Regions from separate parts of the Lysinibacillus sp. NPDC095746 genome, predicted to be linked through region 1. Evidence: a T-box and tRNA genes for the amino acid it is inferred to sense, from the RefSeq annotation. Region 1 holds a T-box; the other holds one or more tRNA genes.

Region 1 (11,525 bases):
TTTATCGTCTAAATAAATTTCAAAGGTTTCATTTGTTATAGCCTTATTATAGGATAGATGATTTCCATCCCGTGTTATAGAAGCATCCATAATAAAGCTATCTACTTTATCGCTTAACATTTCCACAGAGCCATTCTCAGATAACAACCCAATAAGAAAATTAGTTTTATTCTGCCATCTAATTAATATTCCTTTAGCTGTCCACTGTAATGGCATAACCGTACTATCAAAATCTGTTAAAGGTTGAATTAGCTCTCCATTATTCATATCGTATATTTCTAGCGTACTATCTTGTATATGGGTCTTATAATAATCCTTCTCTCTTATGCTTGCTGAGTAACATATTTTGCTACCATCAGGAGAAAAGCAAACATCCCCTGCCAACAACTTATCTATCGTTATCTTTTGTAGTTTCCTAGCTTTAATATCTAGTATGTATAGAACGCCATTATTATAATCTTCCATATTTGGACTTGGTGTAGCCATCAATACAACCTTTTTCCCATCATTTGAAATATCAAATTCATGAACATGAAAATCCTTACCATCAGTTAGTTGATTAACAACGTTATTTTCGTGTTCATCTTTATCATTTTGTATCACTTTTTCTATTTCAATATAATATAAACAATTTTTCTGGTATTCCTTACCTATCTGATGGAAATCTCCATATAGTTCCTTACGTTTCTTTATCGCCTTAGATTCTTTTGATGGTGCAACATAATATAAACCCTTACCAGTAGGCTCCCATTTGAATTTACTGACCCCTTCTTTCTCATCAGTAATTTGAACACCCCTATAATCATCTTTAGACTTAACAAAGATCTGGTTTTTCTTATTATGCCCATCATCAACTGGACTAAGGTATGCGATAGCTCTAGAATCTGGAGACCATAAAGGGTTTGAACTATCCATATCCCTAGTTGTTAACGGGGAACACTGCCCCTTATCTTTTTCATATACCCATACATGATTCCTATAAATATTGTCTTTCCAGTTAGCCATCTTCTTGACAAATGCTACGTTTTTGCCATCATCACTTATGTTTGTATCGGATAAGGTTGATATTGAAATAATCTCTTCTATACTTAAATATGTTTTTTCATTCCTTTTCATTAATAGTCCTCCTCATTAACTCTCTTCCAATAAAGTTAGCTGGTACAGGGCTTAATTCTAATTCTCTCGCCCATACAGAAAGTTGACCCATGTGGTGTATTTCGTGCGTAATGATATGGTGTAATATCTCATCAACAGTATATATATCTTCATCCCAAGAAACACTAACTAGCTTTTCTTTTAAACTTCCTAAATTTGTTGCTAAAAATTCAGCTATTTCATTTCGTGATTTAGCTGAAAGAGATTTAACCTTTTCAAGTGTATTATAATTAACAAACTGAAATGCTACATCTTCTTTCCCTTGAATACCACGAATCCAACTATATTCCACATCAATTATGTGAAAAAGTGTATATAAAATATTTCCTACCCCACCCCTACGGTCTTTTAACAACTCTTCAATTGTCAGTTGATTGCACCAATCAAACCATTCATCCCTTACTTGCCAGTTATATTTAAAGAATTTAATCATTGTAGGCACTCCAATCAAACTTATTACATAATATTTCGATATAAATCCAACTTTTTCCTCCTCTAACAAACTTGCGTTAGTTTAAATATGATTCTTTACAAATTCTTGATATTCGATAAGTACATTATGTATTAATTTCTTCAAAGTGTTCATTCGTTTACTGTAGCGTGTAACGACGCTGCAGCTTTATCTTTTTCAATCGTCATGAACTATTTGAAACCTTTTCCATTTTTTATACGTAAAGTAAAACAGTATTCCTTTATTATTATTCGGAGGTATTTACATGAACTCTTTTGCACTTATGGCCTTTTCTTTTGCTTGTTTATCATTCACCTTTGCTGTCTCAGCTGATGCTAAGATTAAAAAGTTAGAAAGACGGATTGTTCGTCTATGATAAAGTCTAGAGATGATTTTGACATGAACATCCATCTACGGTCGATTTAGTTGAATAAGGCTCATTTAATTGATAAAACTTCATTTTAATCATTTTTTTTAAAAAGGAGTTTTATCAATTATTTATTCCTCGCTACACAATTTGTTAGAATACTATACTTTTATATAACTCAAACTATATCTTTAAACACAAATAAGCTGAACTAATATCAAAATTAGTTCAGCTTAAAATAGCTATTTCTGATTGTGTTAAGTGCATTATAAAATATTAATTTCTGGTCTTACTTGACCACTTCTTCTGTGGATCAGAGCGTTTGAAACTTACCCGATCATAAAGAATTTTATAGCTTGAAATAAACAGTAACTTTTTCATCAAACACTTCTGTCTCCATATATTGTTCACTATGATGGTCACTCACATAATGAATATCCTTTAATAACACATTTGCCTTTAGTACCGCTTCGTGCTGCTGGATGATGGTTATTGCTTTAGCACTTCCAGTAATCGAAATCGATACATATTGCTCAACAGGCAGTTTCCATTGTTTGCGTGTATCTTGAATTGTGCGAATTAACTCCCTAATTTGCCCTTCCTCAAGTAAGCTAGATGTCAGATGAACATTGATAAGAACTCGGCATGAAGCATCTTCTGCTAACATATACTGGTCCTTTACAATGGATTCGGTTAACACGTGTGATTTTAATAATGTTACCTGTTCCCCATCGATCGATAAAGCTATTGAACCCGTTCGCTGTAATATATTTTTCTCCTCGTCATTTAAATTCACTACATAATCTTTTACTTTGTTCACTCTAGCTCCAAATGCTGCACCTGCTGTTTTAAAATTAAGCTTATAATGAACCGTTTCGTAAGCTGAAAAATCATTTGTCCAAACGCATTCTTTAATATTTAATTCATCCTTCACGAGCTCGCTATATGGTTGATAATCTGTTAACTCGCCATCTACAGAAACAATGATTTCACTTAACGGCTGCTTTACCTTGATTCCTTGACTATTACGGATGCTACGGCCAAGCTCTACGACTGTTAAAATATTCGCCATCTCTTTTTCAAGCTTAGCATTAACGAGCGATTCATTGTATGTTGGGTAGTTTTGTAAATGAACACTTTTTCCTGCTAATTGTCGATATAAATCTTCCGCAATAAATGGTGTGAATGGTGCTAGTAATTGACAAATTGTCGTTAGTAGCTCATACAGTGTACTATAGGCACCTCGTTTATCCTCTGTCAGCCCATTTGCCCAAAATCTTGCTCGTGAGCGACGGATATACCAGTTACTTAGTTCTTCCACAAGCTTGCCGATTTCACGTGTTGCCTGTGTAAATTGATAGTCATCCATTGATTTTGTCACAAGCTGAATTGTATGATGTAACCGAGAAAGTATCCAATGATCTAGCTTTGTACGTTTACCTGTCTTTTCAGCATCGTACTGGAAGCCATCTATTTCCGCATATAATTGATAAAATTTGAACGTATTATCTAGTGTATCAACTAACTTTGATTTCGCATCCATCACAATCTTCTTAGAAAAGCGTTTAGGATTCCAAGGAGAACTGTCCACTAAGAATGCCCATCTTAAAGCATCTGCTCCGTACTGTTCTATTAGTTCAACTGGCTCTAATGCATTCCCTTTGCTTTTCGACATTTTCTGCCCATGCTCATCTAAAACATGCCCTAAGGAAAGGACATTTTTATAAGGTGCCTTCCCTGTAAATAAAGTCGAAACCGCTAATAAACTATAGAAAAAACCTCGTGTTTGGTCGATGCCTTCGATGACAACATCAGCAGGGAATTGATTGTGAAAAGTAGTAAGGTCTCCAAAAGGATAATGATGCTGCGCAAATGGCATGGATCCACTATCAAACCATACATCGATTACTTCTGGTGTACGTTTCATGTCACCACTACATTTCGGACAAGTACACACAACCTTGTCAATATACGGTTTGTGAAGCTCGATGCCTTGTAAAGTGTCTTTCGCTAATTCTTTTAAAGATGCCATACTATTTGGCGCCTCTTCATGACCACAATCCTGACAAACCCACACATTTAGCGGTGTACCCCAATAGCGATTACGGCTAATATTCCAGTCCACTAAGTTTTCTAAGAAATTGCCAAATCTACCGTGTTTAATGTGATCAGGATACCATGTAACTTGTTCATTATTTTGTAAAAGTTTATCTTTCAATGAAGACATTTTAATAAACCAACTGTCAGTTGCGTAATAAAGCAATGGTGAATCACAACGCCAGCAATGAGGGTAACTATGCTCATATTTTTCCTTATCAAACAATAGCCCCTTTTTCGCAAGCATTTTTATAATATCGACATCACAATCTTTCACAAATTTACCGGCAAGCTCTGCAACCTCTTCTGTATAGCAACCCTTTACATCAACAACATTCACAAACGACAGCTCATTTTGCTGTACCGTTTTATAATCGTCCTCCCCATACGCAGGTGCGATATGGACGATACCAGTTCCACTATGCTCTGTGACATAATCTGCTAATACAACGACATGCCCCTTATTCACTTTGACATAAGAAAATGGTGGGGTGTACGACACACCTTCAAATTCATGCCCCTCATGTTCACTTAACACTTCAACAGAATCAGCAAAAACTTTATTCACTAGTGATTTTGCTACGATATAGATTTTATTGTACTGCTTCACTCGAACATACATAAGCTTAGGATTCATAGCTAATGCAACATTAGCGGGTAATGTCCATGGAGTCGTTGTCCAGCCTAGAAAATATTCATCTTTATCCTTTAGCTTAAACATTGCTGTGACAGACAAATCCTTTACATCCTTATAGCCCTGTGCAACCTCATGAGAGCTTAATGATGTTTGACAACTAGGGCAATATGGTGAAACTCGGTGCCCTTTATATAAAAGCTTTTTCTTGTGCACGTGACTTAAAATATTCCAAACGGACTCAATATAATCATTACTTAGCGTTAAATACGGGTCATCCATGTCAATCCAATAGCCAAGCTGTTCCGTAAAGGAGCGCCATTTTTTCTCATAAGTAAAAACACTGCCCTTACACTCTTGAATAAATTGTTCAACACCATAGTTCTCAATCTCTTGCTTGCCAGAGATACCTAGCTTTTTTTCCACGCCTAACTCTACAGGCAAACCATGTGTATCCCAGCCAGCTTTACGTTCAACCAAATAACCTTGCATCGTTTTATATCGAGCCACAACATCTTTTATTGTTCTGCCAAATGCGTGACCTACGTGTGGTAAACCATTCGCAGTTGGCGGACCTTCATAAAAAACAAAAGGCTTATTGCTAGAACGGTTCGCCACAGACGCTTGGAACGTTCCTTCTTGTTCCCATAATCGACGAATCCTTGTCTCTCTTTCTACAGTTGTTTCTTTTTTTACTTCGACTTGCATGTACATTCCTCCTATACTAAATGTATAAAAGGCATACAAAAACCCCGTCCCAAGTAAGGGACGGGGTTAACCGCGAATACCACCCTAATTCTATTGAAGCAACGTTCAATAGCACTCAGCAACGTACAATCATACGTGTTCTTTTTAACGGTAGACACCCGGATTAGCTTACTATGTTCAGCCAATCTTCTCAGAGAGGATCTTCATGTAACACCTGCACACCGACTTCCACCAATATGTCGGCTCTCTGTAGAACAAAATGAAACACTACTCTTTCTCATCAACGAATTTGTATGCTTTTATTGTCACTCATCTTAACAAACTAATTTTTGTCTGTCAATCATTTCAAAGTACTAATATTGGTCGTAATTTTCCTATAATTCATCGAGACATGCTTCGAGGCTTTTATGAAGAGTCACGAACTTAGGATTCCCATTTGTTTTAATATAAAAGCTTTTCACAAAGGATTTACAGTTAAAAACTAAGATTCTATGATGCTGTACATCGAGCTGTTCTTTTTTTACTTTTAAAGTAGCAGGTAATACTTGCAGTAAATTAATGATCTCTTGCTCCTCTAAACCATGCCCAAGCATTGTGAAAATAGGTACTAAAATCCGTTCATCTTCATTATGTATGAAAGCATAATTTTCTTGCAAAATGGCGTTGTATAATGCCCTTACAATTTCAATATAAGAGGTTTTATTTAATTTTGGATTTTTCACCAATTCATTGATTGCATCAGCCGTATGGGCAACACTATGAGCCCACCCTTTCACTGGCACATAGCCCCTTACATCCTTCTCTGCTGCTAAATAAGCTAATATTTTATCTTTACAATCAGCGATTTTCTGTTGGGATAAAAAATCATCTGCGTTATCTCTAAATAATATTAGGGCAATCAATAGCGACGTAAATGTACGGGTAAAAACTAAATCCGATTCCCTCTCTTCGATACCCTTATATAATAAATGATTCAAACATTCCTCTAAAAGCTCCGTTAAATGTGCATGCTCTAGTAAGTTTTTTTCATGAATCAAGTCATAAAACGATCCATAAATTAAGTCATCTCGTAGTTCACTATCTAATGAACCGATATGTAGCATCATGGATTGAATGAGATCCGTATGATCCTTGTGCTGCCATGTTCTAGCTCCACTTTGTAATTCTTTGAGTATTTCTTTTAAGTCATCTTCCTTCAATAAGTTTTCGTTTTGTAGTATACCCATTATTTTTCTCCTTTTTATAGTGACTTTTATTCGAATAATGAAAAACCACTTTCTCGATAAATGCCCTCCAGCTTCCATCCCTCATTATACAAATACTTACAATAATTATACCTTAATCCAACTATAAAAAATAGTTTATAAAAAAGCTAGACATTCTTGAAATTTTTGAATTGTCTAGCCTCGTTCATTAATGGCCTTCCAGTATTTTCATGCTATCTATATCCGCAATTTTTATGATAGCATCATCATCTTTCTCTAATTCTTCGCTATAGTTAACTTCTACATAATCTCCAAGGGACAATGTTGTAGGATTATCGATTAATGGGAACCACGTACCATTACCATGTTTTTGTACGATTTTGTTTATTGATAATTTACCAATAGTCGATTTATCTGCGTTCGAAACGACTAAAAATTCATGTTCCTTGATTGCTACGACTACCCCACGTTTTGAATAAATTTCTTTTTCCACTACTGGAATCTCATATTTTTTACGTAGGGCTTCTATTTCTTGACCATAATGCTCCTCTAAATAATCCAATGCTTCTCTCTTCAATAAAAAATATTGGATCGATTTATTTACATCTTTAGATTGATTTTTTTCATGTTCCCAAAGTGAATCAGTTGTTGCCACTTTATATGCTATTGGATTTATATATTGTTCGAAATATTCTTCTCTTGTAACATTCAGTATTTGTAATTTCTTGGCAAACACCACTTGGTTTTGTTTTTCACTGCCTTCTATAAAAATATCAAGATATTTATCAATTTTTTGTTGTGTAGGCACTATCTCCTTTAACTGTGCGTAAGCATACAAAGATTCTTCTTCTAAAAAGAAGTCAAACTTCTGCTTCCTTACATCATTGGACCATTCCACCCGAGGATCCAACTTCAAAATGAACTTTAGATAATTTTCATCTAAAACAATTGGTGTACTTATTGATTGCTCTGGTGTACTTGCTTTTTGATCTTGATTTTCGCTGTATTGAGCATATAAAAAGATTCCAATACAAATTGTTACTATAATAGACATTACACTATACTGCCAACGCCAAGACTTTTTTTTCATCTCACGCTGTTCCAAATGCTGTACTACATTGGTCATAACACGTTTTTTGCTTTCTGTTAAATCCTTTAATACCCTCACATCGACTTTACTCATGCAGTAGGACCTCCCATTCAATATGCTGTAACTTCGGCCTTAATAACTCTCGTCCACGACGTAGCCTTGTTTTCACCGTACTCTCCGGAATACTTAAAAGCTCGGCAATTTTAATAACAGGCATTTCCTCAAAATAAAAATAAATAAGGACCTCACGCTGCTTTAATGGTAGTGCTAAGATGGCGTTTTCTACTAAGGTTTGTTCATCCTGCTGTACTAGCATGTCCCTTTTCGTAATAGCCTGCTTAGCAAAGATCTTCTGTTGAACTTGTATTTTACGGTATGTCCAGCTGCGTAAATAGTCTTTACTTTTGTTAATAACGAGCCTCGATAAATATGCCCGTAATTCTCCTCTTTCTTCATAGTTTTGCTGATTATCGTAAAATTTAATAAATACATCTTGAACGATATCTTCGGCACTTTGTAAATCCTTGACGTAATAAAAGGCAAGTCGGATGAGCCTTTCTGTATGCTGCTGCATTATTTCTTCGAGTTCTTTAATTTCAAGCAACATCTCTCCCCCTCTCTACCCTATAAACGGTGCTCACGATAATGAGGTTTGCTTTTTTGTATTTTTTTAAATAAAGATCTGGATAAACTCCAAATTTACTTATTCTAATTTTCATCAGAGAAAGGAGCAATGACCGCTTTTTTATTTGAAGAAAGCACAATATTTGTAGATGGCGTTCCATAAGGCATTGCCTCATCTATAAACTGTTCCAATGTTTCTACTGAATTAGTTGCAATTTTTACAATATAACTTATTTCACCCGCTACACGATAGCATTCGAGGACATCAGGATGTGCGTTACAAAAATTCGAAAGACTTTTACAATCAATTGATTTAAATAAAATAATAGCTTGAATATCGCGATTTAGCTTTTTTAAATTTACCTTCGCACTATAAGCCTCAATAATCCCCTGCTCTTCTAATTTTTTAACACGCTCAATAACTGCTGGAGATGATAAATGAACCGTCGCCGCTAATTCCTTCATCGACATTTTTGCATTTCGCTGCAATTGCTTTAAAATTTCTGTATCTATTTGATCCATATGTATCCACCTTTTTTAATTAATTAGATTTAATAAAATTCCTTTTATAATAAAGCAATTCATCTGAATTACATTATACAGCTTCTGTCATTAGATAGCCCTTTTCTTTACAATTAAACATATAAAGGAGGCATTAACAACATGAAAAAAATATTATTACTATTAGCAAATGGTTTCGAGGCTGTTGAAGCGAGTGTTTTTACAGATGTACTTGGCTGGAATAAATGGGAGGGAGACGGCACAACAGAGGTCGTGACCGTAGGATTGCATCAGCAATTACAATGTACATGGAATTTTAACGTAACACCCGAAAAGTTACTTCATGAAATTTCATTAGCGGAGTTTGATGCACTAGCGATTCCTGGAGGTTTTGAAGAAGCTGGATTTTATGATGATGCCTTTAGCGAGGAATTCCAGGCGGTCATTCGTCATTTCGATGAACATAAAAAACCGATTGCAACGGTTTGTGTAGCTTCCCTAATTTTAGGTCATAGCGGAGTGCTGAATAATCGAAAAGCTACTACTTATAATCATCCAACAAGTAAACGATTAGCACAACTACAATCCTATGGTGCAGACATCGTCAATGAACGAATTGTTCAAACTGAACATATTATTACATCATCAAATCCTGGAACTGCATTCGACGTTGCATTTAGCTTACTCGAAATGCTAACATCTGAGGAAAATACAAAAAAGGTTAAGGATTTAATGGGGTTTAAATAATTAAAAGAAGCTGTCTCCTCTAAACGTTTGGAGACAGCTTCTTTTCTATTTAATTTGATATTAATTGATAGAATTTCGATCCTAATTCTTTATTTTTTGTAACCAATGAAATCGTTCTGGATCTCCCAAAATTATGAATAGGTAAAGCAAAAAGTTGAAGATGACTGATATTTTTAGCCATTAGCTCGGGTACAATCGTAATTCCCATTCCAGAAGTTACAGCCCCAAAAACGAAATCACCAAAGTTCACTTCACTTATGATATTCGGCGTGTAGCCAAGTGATTGTATTTGTTCTACTATATCCTTCCTTGAATCACAAGGAGCTTGATGAACAATAAGCGGTTCCTCACACAATTCTGCAAGCTTAACTGTTGTTCTTGAATTAAAACGATGATTCACAGGAAACACCGCATAGTAAGGTTCCGTAAACAATTCCCAAGTCCACAAAGATTCTCCGGTATATTTGGCATCCACAAAGACAGCATCAAGTCTACCTTTTTCTAAAGATTGTAGCAGTTCGTTTGAAGTATTTTGAATCATTAATGTTATAGGTCGATCTAGTAACTTAAGTTTTTGCATTTTGTTTGGCAAATAGTAAGTGGCTAAACTAGGCAGCGCACCAATAGCAATAGGATTGCTTTGACTAAAATGCTGCAATTCTTTACGAATGGCAGATATTTCAGCCAAAAGGGGTGTAATTCGAGTGTAGAAACGTTCACCAGCTTTTGTTAATTCGATACCAATGGATGTCCTATGAAATAGTTCGACGCCAAGATTATTCTCTAAGTTTCTTATATGTTTACTTAGTGCAGGTTGGGATAGATTCGTAATTTGAGCAGCTTTAGAAAAACTTTTTTGATTGGCAGCAGCAATAAAACTATGTAACCATTCTGTATTCATTGTATTCCTCCATACCCTATAACGATTTGTTATACCCCTATAAAATAGTGATTGTTCCATATTCAACGTTTTTTAGTAATCTATTAAATATAGATGGTACTTCGATTATAACATATTGTTATAGGTTATCTAATCGACATAATACTTAGCATCATTAATATATGGAGGTTCTTTAAATGAAAAATGTTTTATTATTATCCTTTGGCATGTTTGCCTTAGGTTTTGATGCCTATGTGATCGCAGGGCTTCTCCCAGGAATTAGTGATACGTATCAAAAAAGTACAGCGCAAGTTGGCCAAGCTGTAAGTATTTTCACGTTATTTTACGCAATATCAGCGCCGGTATTTTCTTCTTTACTTGCTGGAAAACCAATTAAAAAAATCTTAATATGGTCAATGTTAATCTTTACGATAGCGAATAGCATCACAGCTTTAGCGCCGACCTTTTCTATTCTTCTACTATCGAGAGCAATTGCGGGAACTGGCGCTGGCTTATTTTCACCTTTAGCTGTAGCGGCTTCTACAAAGTTTGTTTCTAGCGAAAAGAAAGGAAGAGCTCTAGGATTGACTATTGGGGGAATGAGCTTGGGAACAGTGCTTGGTGTTCCTTTAGGCATCTATATATCGAACGTATTTGATTGGAAAGTAACACTATGGTTATTAGTGATAATCGGTGTCATTGCTGTTGTATGTATGGTTATTTTTTTGCCTGATTTCCCAACAACACCTCCCCCAGCACTTAACGAACGATTAAAAATGTTCCTAGATAAAAGAATAACTATAACCGTATGTATAACATTTTTCGCCAGTGTTGCGAGCCTAGGATTATACACATACCTATCTCCCTTATTAGAAGAAATGGCAGACTCCAGTAATATTACGATATATCTTTGGGCATGGGGCTTCGGTGGCTTAGTTGGAAGTATAATGATTGGTTACTTAATCGACTACTTCGGAAAACCAAAATCTTTAGTTACAATCATTTTATTTACTTTAACTTTATCCTTTATTTGTATACCAATAATGATTAGCTTACCTATATTAAA
Region 2 (3,992 bases), on a different contig from region 1:
TTGCAATCATTTCACCATTCGCACCAGTTGTCGCACGTAAAGTTGGACTAGAATTAACATTATTGTTATCAACTGTTCTTTTAGGGGGAGGAATTGTACTACGCTCCGTTGGCACAACTAGTTTACTCGTATTTGGTACGATGCTAATTGGTATAGCCATTTCATTCGGTAATGTACTAATTCCAGGATTACTTAAATTGAAATTTCCCTATCACGTAGGTTTACTTATGGCATTTTTCACAATGTCGATGAATTTAACGGCTGGACTCGGTGCTGGCATTAGCTATCCTGTTGCCAATTCATCACTTGGTTGGCAAGGCGCACTGGCAATCTCACTTGTTCTTGTGGTGTTAACCATTGTAATTTGGATTCCACAGTTGCAATTTAATAAGCCTGAACCGACTGTTAAGACTACGAAAGAACGTACACCATTATGGAAATCACCTGTTACTTGGGCAGTAGCGGGAGCTATGGGATTTCAGTCATTATTATTCTACACAACTGCCGCTTGGATTCCTGAAATTTATATATCACAAGGATTAGCTGCAGATCGTGCGGGCTGGATGTTTTCCATTATGCAATTTTCACAAGTTCCAATGGCATTAGCTGTGCCTATTATCGCTAGTAAAATGACATCTCAACGTCCTCTCGTTTTAATGTTTACACTATTTTACTTAATTGGCTTTATCGGAGTAGTCATGGAATGGACAAGCCTCGCTGTACTGTGGATGGTACTACTAGGATTAGCCGGAGGTGCTTCATTTGCATTAGCGATGATGTTCTTTACATTACGTACCCGTACAGCTTTTGAGGCAGCCGATTTATCAGGATTTGCACAATCATTAGGATATTTATTAGCCGCAATCGGTCCAATCTTATTTGGTTATTTACATGATTTATTCGGTGGCTGGAATACCGCTGGTTGGTTATTTGTTGTCGTTGTATTGATACTCTTCATATGTTCATTTAAGGCTTCTAAAAATGAATATGTAAATTAAAAATGGCACCTCATGATCTATGCCTAGGCATAATCATGAGGTGCTTTGTATTTGCACAAAAGCCTGAGTTCCTCTATTACAGCCGATGTTTGGACAGCGAAGGAAGTTAAAGTGAGCTGCCTTTCTCTACTAATAAGGTGGTTTCTGATAAAAATAGTTCGGTGTATTGTAAACATTAACATAAGGCTTATGAAAAATATGGGTCGTAGCTGGTGAAAGAGGTGGAATCAACCACGTCCAATTGCCTGTAACTTCACGATTCGCTGCTGCTTCTGTTTCCTCAAACAATTTAAATTGCTGTGCAGCTGTATGGTGATCTACTATGCTGACACCGCCTTCTTTAAAGGAATATAGAACGGCTATATTCAGCTCAACTAATGCACGATCACGCCATAAAGAAGCCTGTTTCGTTGTATCAAGATTAAAAATTTCTGCTATAGCAGGCAGCATATTATAACGCTCATGATCTGCTAAATTACGTGCCCCTATTTCGGTACCCATATACCAACCATTGAATGGGGCCGCCTCAAAATCAATACCTGCCATTTGGAAGCGCATGCTCGAAATAATCGGCACTGCATACCACTTTAATCCTAGCTTCGCTACTTGAGAGGATTCTGGATGACGAATTGGTACCTCTAGTACATACTCGTCAGGGATCGTAAACACTTGTGGCTCCCTTCCATCCACCTGTATAACAAGTGGAAGCACATCAAATGCCGTTCTCTTTCCCTGCCAGCCAAGTGACTCACATACTTTTGTAAACTCAACAGAATGCAGATCACCAATGATTCCAGATTCCGTTTCATAGCCAGCATAACGGATTAGTTGATGATTCCATATACGAACGCGCCCCGGTGCAAAAACCGTTATTGTTGGACGAATCTTTCCACCATTTGTTGCATATTGAATATGTTTAAGCAATGCGTTGAAGATATCCTCCTCATTTGAAATATCGCGGGCATCTACAACATGCAGTGATTGCCAAAACAGTCGGCCAATGCACTTATTACTATTGCGCCAAGCAACTCGAGCACCAAAGATTAATTCTTCCGTTGTCGGTATATATTCTCCTGCCGTTTTAATTTGCTGTAATTTATTTTCAAGCCATGTTATAGACTCATTTTGCTCTACTTGATAAAGTTCTAAAAACCGCTGTACTTCATGTAAATTCATATCGAATTCCTCCATCTACCCTCATATTAGAGGAATGGAAGTATTATCACCACGAAAAAATCTGCCAGAAAACATACATATTTTATATATGAAATACTTTGTTCAATATTTTATATCATTTCTCTTTAATCTTTCTAAAACTATAATTATTTATGGATAAAGGTGCTCATTTTTAGTAGTCATTAGGGGAATTACAGAGGAAAAACTATTGAGAGATGGATTTGTTATTATAACGTTTTTTACGCCTAAGTAAGTAATACACGAGACGCATTAGGGCACATTTACATACCCTTTGCAGTATTTAGGTATAGACGTTATTACGTGGGCCTTTCCTTAACGATTGTTGATCTTTGTTTGTCAGTATAGTTGGCATAAAAAAAGCATGTCACACTAATGTGCAACATGCTTGATGACCCGTACGGGATTCGAACCCGTGTTACCGCCGTGAAAGGGCGGTGTCTTAACCACTTGACCAACGGGCCGTGGCTCCGAAGGCAGGACTCGAACCTGCGACAACCTGATTAACAGTCAGGTGCTACTACCAACTGAGCTACTTCGGAATAATGGTGGGCCTAAATGGACTCGAACCATCGACCTCACGCTTATCAGGCGTGCGCTCTAACCAGCTGAGCTATAGGCCCATTATTTTTTGGAGCGGGTGATGAGAATCGAACTCACGACATCAGCTTGGAAGGCTGAGGTTTTACCATTAAACTACACCCGCAGATGGTGGGTCAGGACGGAATCGAACCGCCGACACTTAGAGCTTCAATCTAATGCTCTACCAACTGAGCTACTGACCCGGAAAAATGGAGGAGGTAGAGGGATTCGAACCCCCGCGCGGTGTTACCCGCCTGTCGGTTTTCAAGACCGATCCCTTCAGCCAGACTTGGGTATACCTCCGGAAATTATATAAATGGTGGAGCCTAGCGGGATCGAACCGCTGACCTCCTGCGTGCAAGGCAGGCGCTCTCCCAGCTGAGCTAAGGCCCCATAATCAGGAAAGATGGTCGGAATGACAGGATTCGAACCTACGACCCCTTGGTCCCAAACCAAGTGCTCTACCAAGCTGAGCTACATTCCGATATTATTGGCTTATTTGGCGCGCCCGACAGGAGTCGAACCCATAACCTTCTGATCCGTAGTCAGACGCTCTATCCAATTGAGCTACGGGCGCATTTATAAAAAATGATGAGCCATGAAGGACTCGAACCTTCGACCCTCTGATTAAAAGTCAGATGCTCTACCAACTGAGCTAATGGCTCAAACTAAAAAATGAATGGCTGGGGTACTAGGATTCGAACCTAGGCATGACGGAATCAAAATCCGTTGCCTTACCGCTTGGCTATACCCCAATTATTAAATGGGGCGACTGATGGGAATCGAACCCACGAATGCCGGAACCACAATCCGGTGCGTTAACCACTTCGCCACAATCGCCACTATATGTAATGATAGTAGTCTTTGATAACGAGTACCTCGAAACCTGGCAGGGGCAGTAGGAATCGAACCCACACCAAAGGTTTTGGAGACCTCTATTCTACCGTTGAACTATGCCCCTAAAATGGTGGAGGGGGACGGATTCGAACCGCCGAACCCTAAGGAGCGGATTTACAGTCCGCCGCGTTTAGCCTCTTCGCTACCCCTCCAAGGGATGATGCCGGCGATAGGAGTCGAACCCACGACCTACTGATTACAAGTCAGTTGCTCTACCAACTGAGCTACACCGGCATAAAAATGGCGGTCCCGACCGGGATCGAACCGGCGATCTCCTGCGTGACAGGCAGGCATGTTAACCGCTACACCACGGGACCATTT

What was found. A T-box is a leader RNA that pairs with one kind of tRNA and senses whether it is charged. The one in region 1 lies ahead of ileS (isoleucine--tRNA ligase), so its partner is inferred to be a tRNA-Ile.
Region 2: it encodes a tRNA-Ile, which carries the amino acid that the T-box ahead of ileS (isoleucine--tRNA ligase) is inferred to sense. The anticodon was not compared.

The regions. Positions count from the first base shown of each region.
Region 1 covers NZ_JBIWGL010000054.1:646-12,170, reverse strand. Annotated here, with positions in the region: gene ACIQ7N_RS23225 (S9 family peptidase) at 1-1,116, opposite strand, end outside; gene ACIQ7N_RS23220 (DinB family protein) at 1,103-1,588, opposite strand; gene ileS (isoleucine--tRNA ligase) at 2,323-5,412, opposite strand; T-box leader at 5,466-5,705, opposite strand; gene ACIQ7N_RS23210 (DUF2785 domain-containing protein) at 5,787-6,638, opposite strand; gene ACIQ7N_RS23205 (DUF3221 domain-containing protein) at 6,826-7,800, opposite strand; gene ACIQ7N_RS23200 (sigma-70 family RNA polymerase sigma factor) at 7,793-8,314, opposite strand; gene ACIQ7N_RS23195 (Lrp/AsnC family transcriptional regulator) at 8,416-8,853, opposite strand; gene ACIQ7N_RS23190 (DJ-1/PfpI family protein) at 8,995-9,579, shown strand; gene ACIQ7N_RS23185 (LysR family transcriptional regulator) at 9,629-10,480, opposite strand; gene ACIQ7N_RS23180 (MFS transporter) at 10,657-11,525, shown strand, end outside.
Region 2 covers NZ_JBIWGL010000048.1:23,193-27,184, forward strand. Annotated here, with positions in the region: gene ACIQ7N_RS22635 (CynX/NimT family MFS transporter) at 1-998, shown strand, start outside; gene ACIQ7N_RS22640 (nitric oxide synthase oxygenase) at 1,128-2,174, opposite strand; tRNA gene ACIQ7N_RS22645 (tRNA-Glu) at 2,585-2,656, opposite strand; tRNA gene ACIQ7N_RS22650 (tRNA-Asn) at 2,658-2,734, opposite strand; tRNA gene ACIQ7N_RS22655 (tRNA-Ile) at 2,739-2,815, opposite strand; tRNA gene ACIQ7N_RS22660 (tRNA-Gly) at 2,825-2,898, opposite strand; tRNA gene ACIQ7N_RS22665 (tRNA-Phe) at 2,902-2,977, opposite strand; tRNA gene ACIQ7N_RS22670 (tRNA-Ser) at 2,985-3,077, opposite strand; tRNA gene ACIQ7N_RS22675 (tRNA-Ala) at 3,092-3,167, opposite strand; tRNA gene ACIQ7N_RS22680 (tRNA-Pro) at 3,182-3,258, opposite strand; tRNA gene ACIQ7N_RS22685 (tRNA-Arg) at 3,275-3,351, opposite strand; tRNA gene ACIQ7N_RS22690 (tRNA-Lys) at 3,367-3,439, opposite strand; tRNA gene ACIQ7N_RS22695 (tRNA-Gln) at 3,455-3,529, opposite strand; tRNA gene ACIQ7N_RS22700 (tRNA-His) at 3,539-3,614, opposite strand; tRNA gene ACIQ7N_RS22705 (tRNA-Trp) at 3,662-3,735, opposite strand; tRNA gene ACIQ7N_RS22710 (tRNA-Tyr) at 3,740-3,823, opposite strand; tRNA gene ACIQ7N_RS22715 (tRNA-Thr) at 3,833-3,905, opposite strand; tRNA gene ACIQ7N_RS22720 (tRNA-Asp) at 3,913-3,988, opposite strand.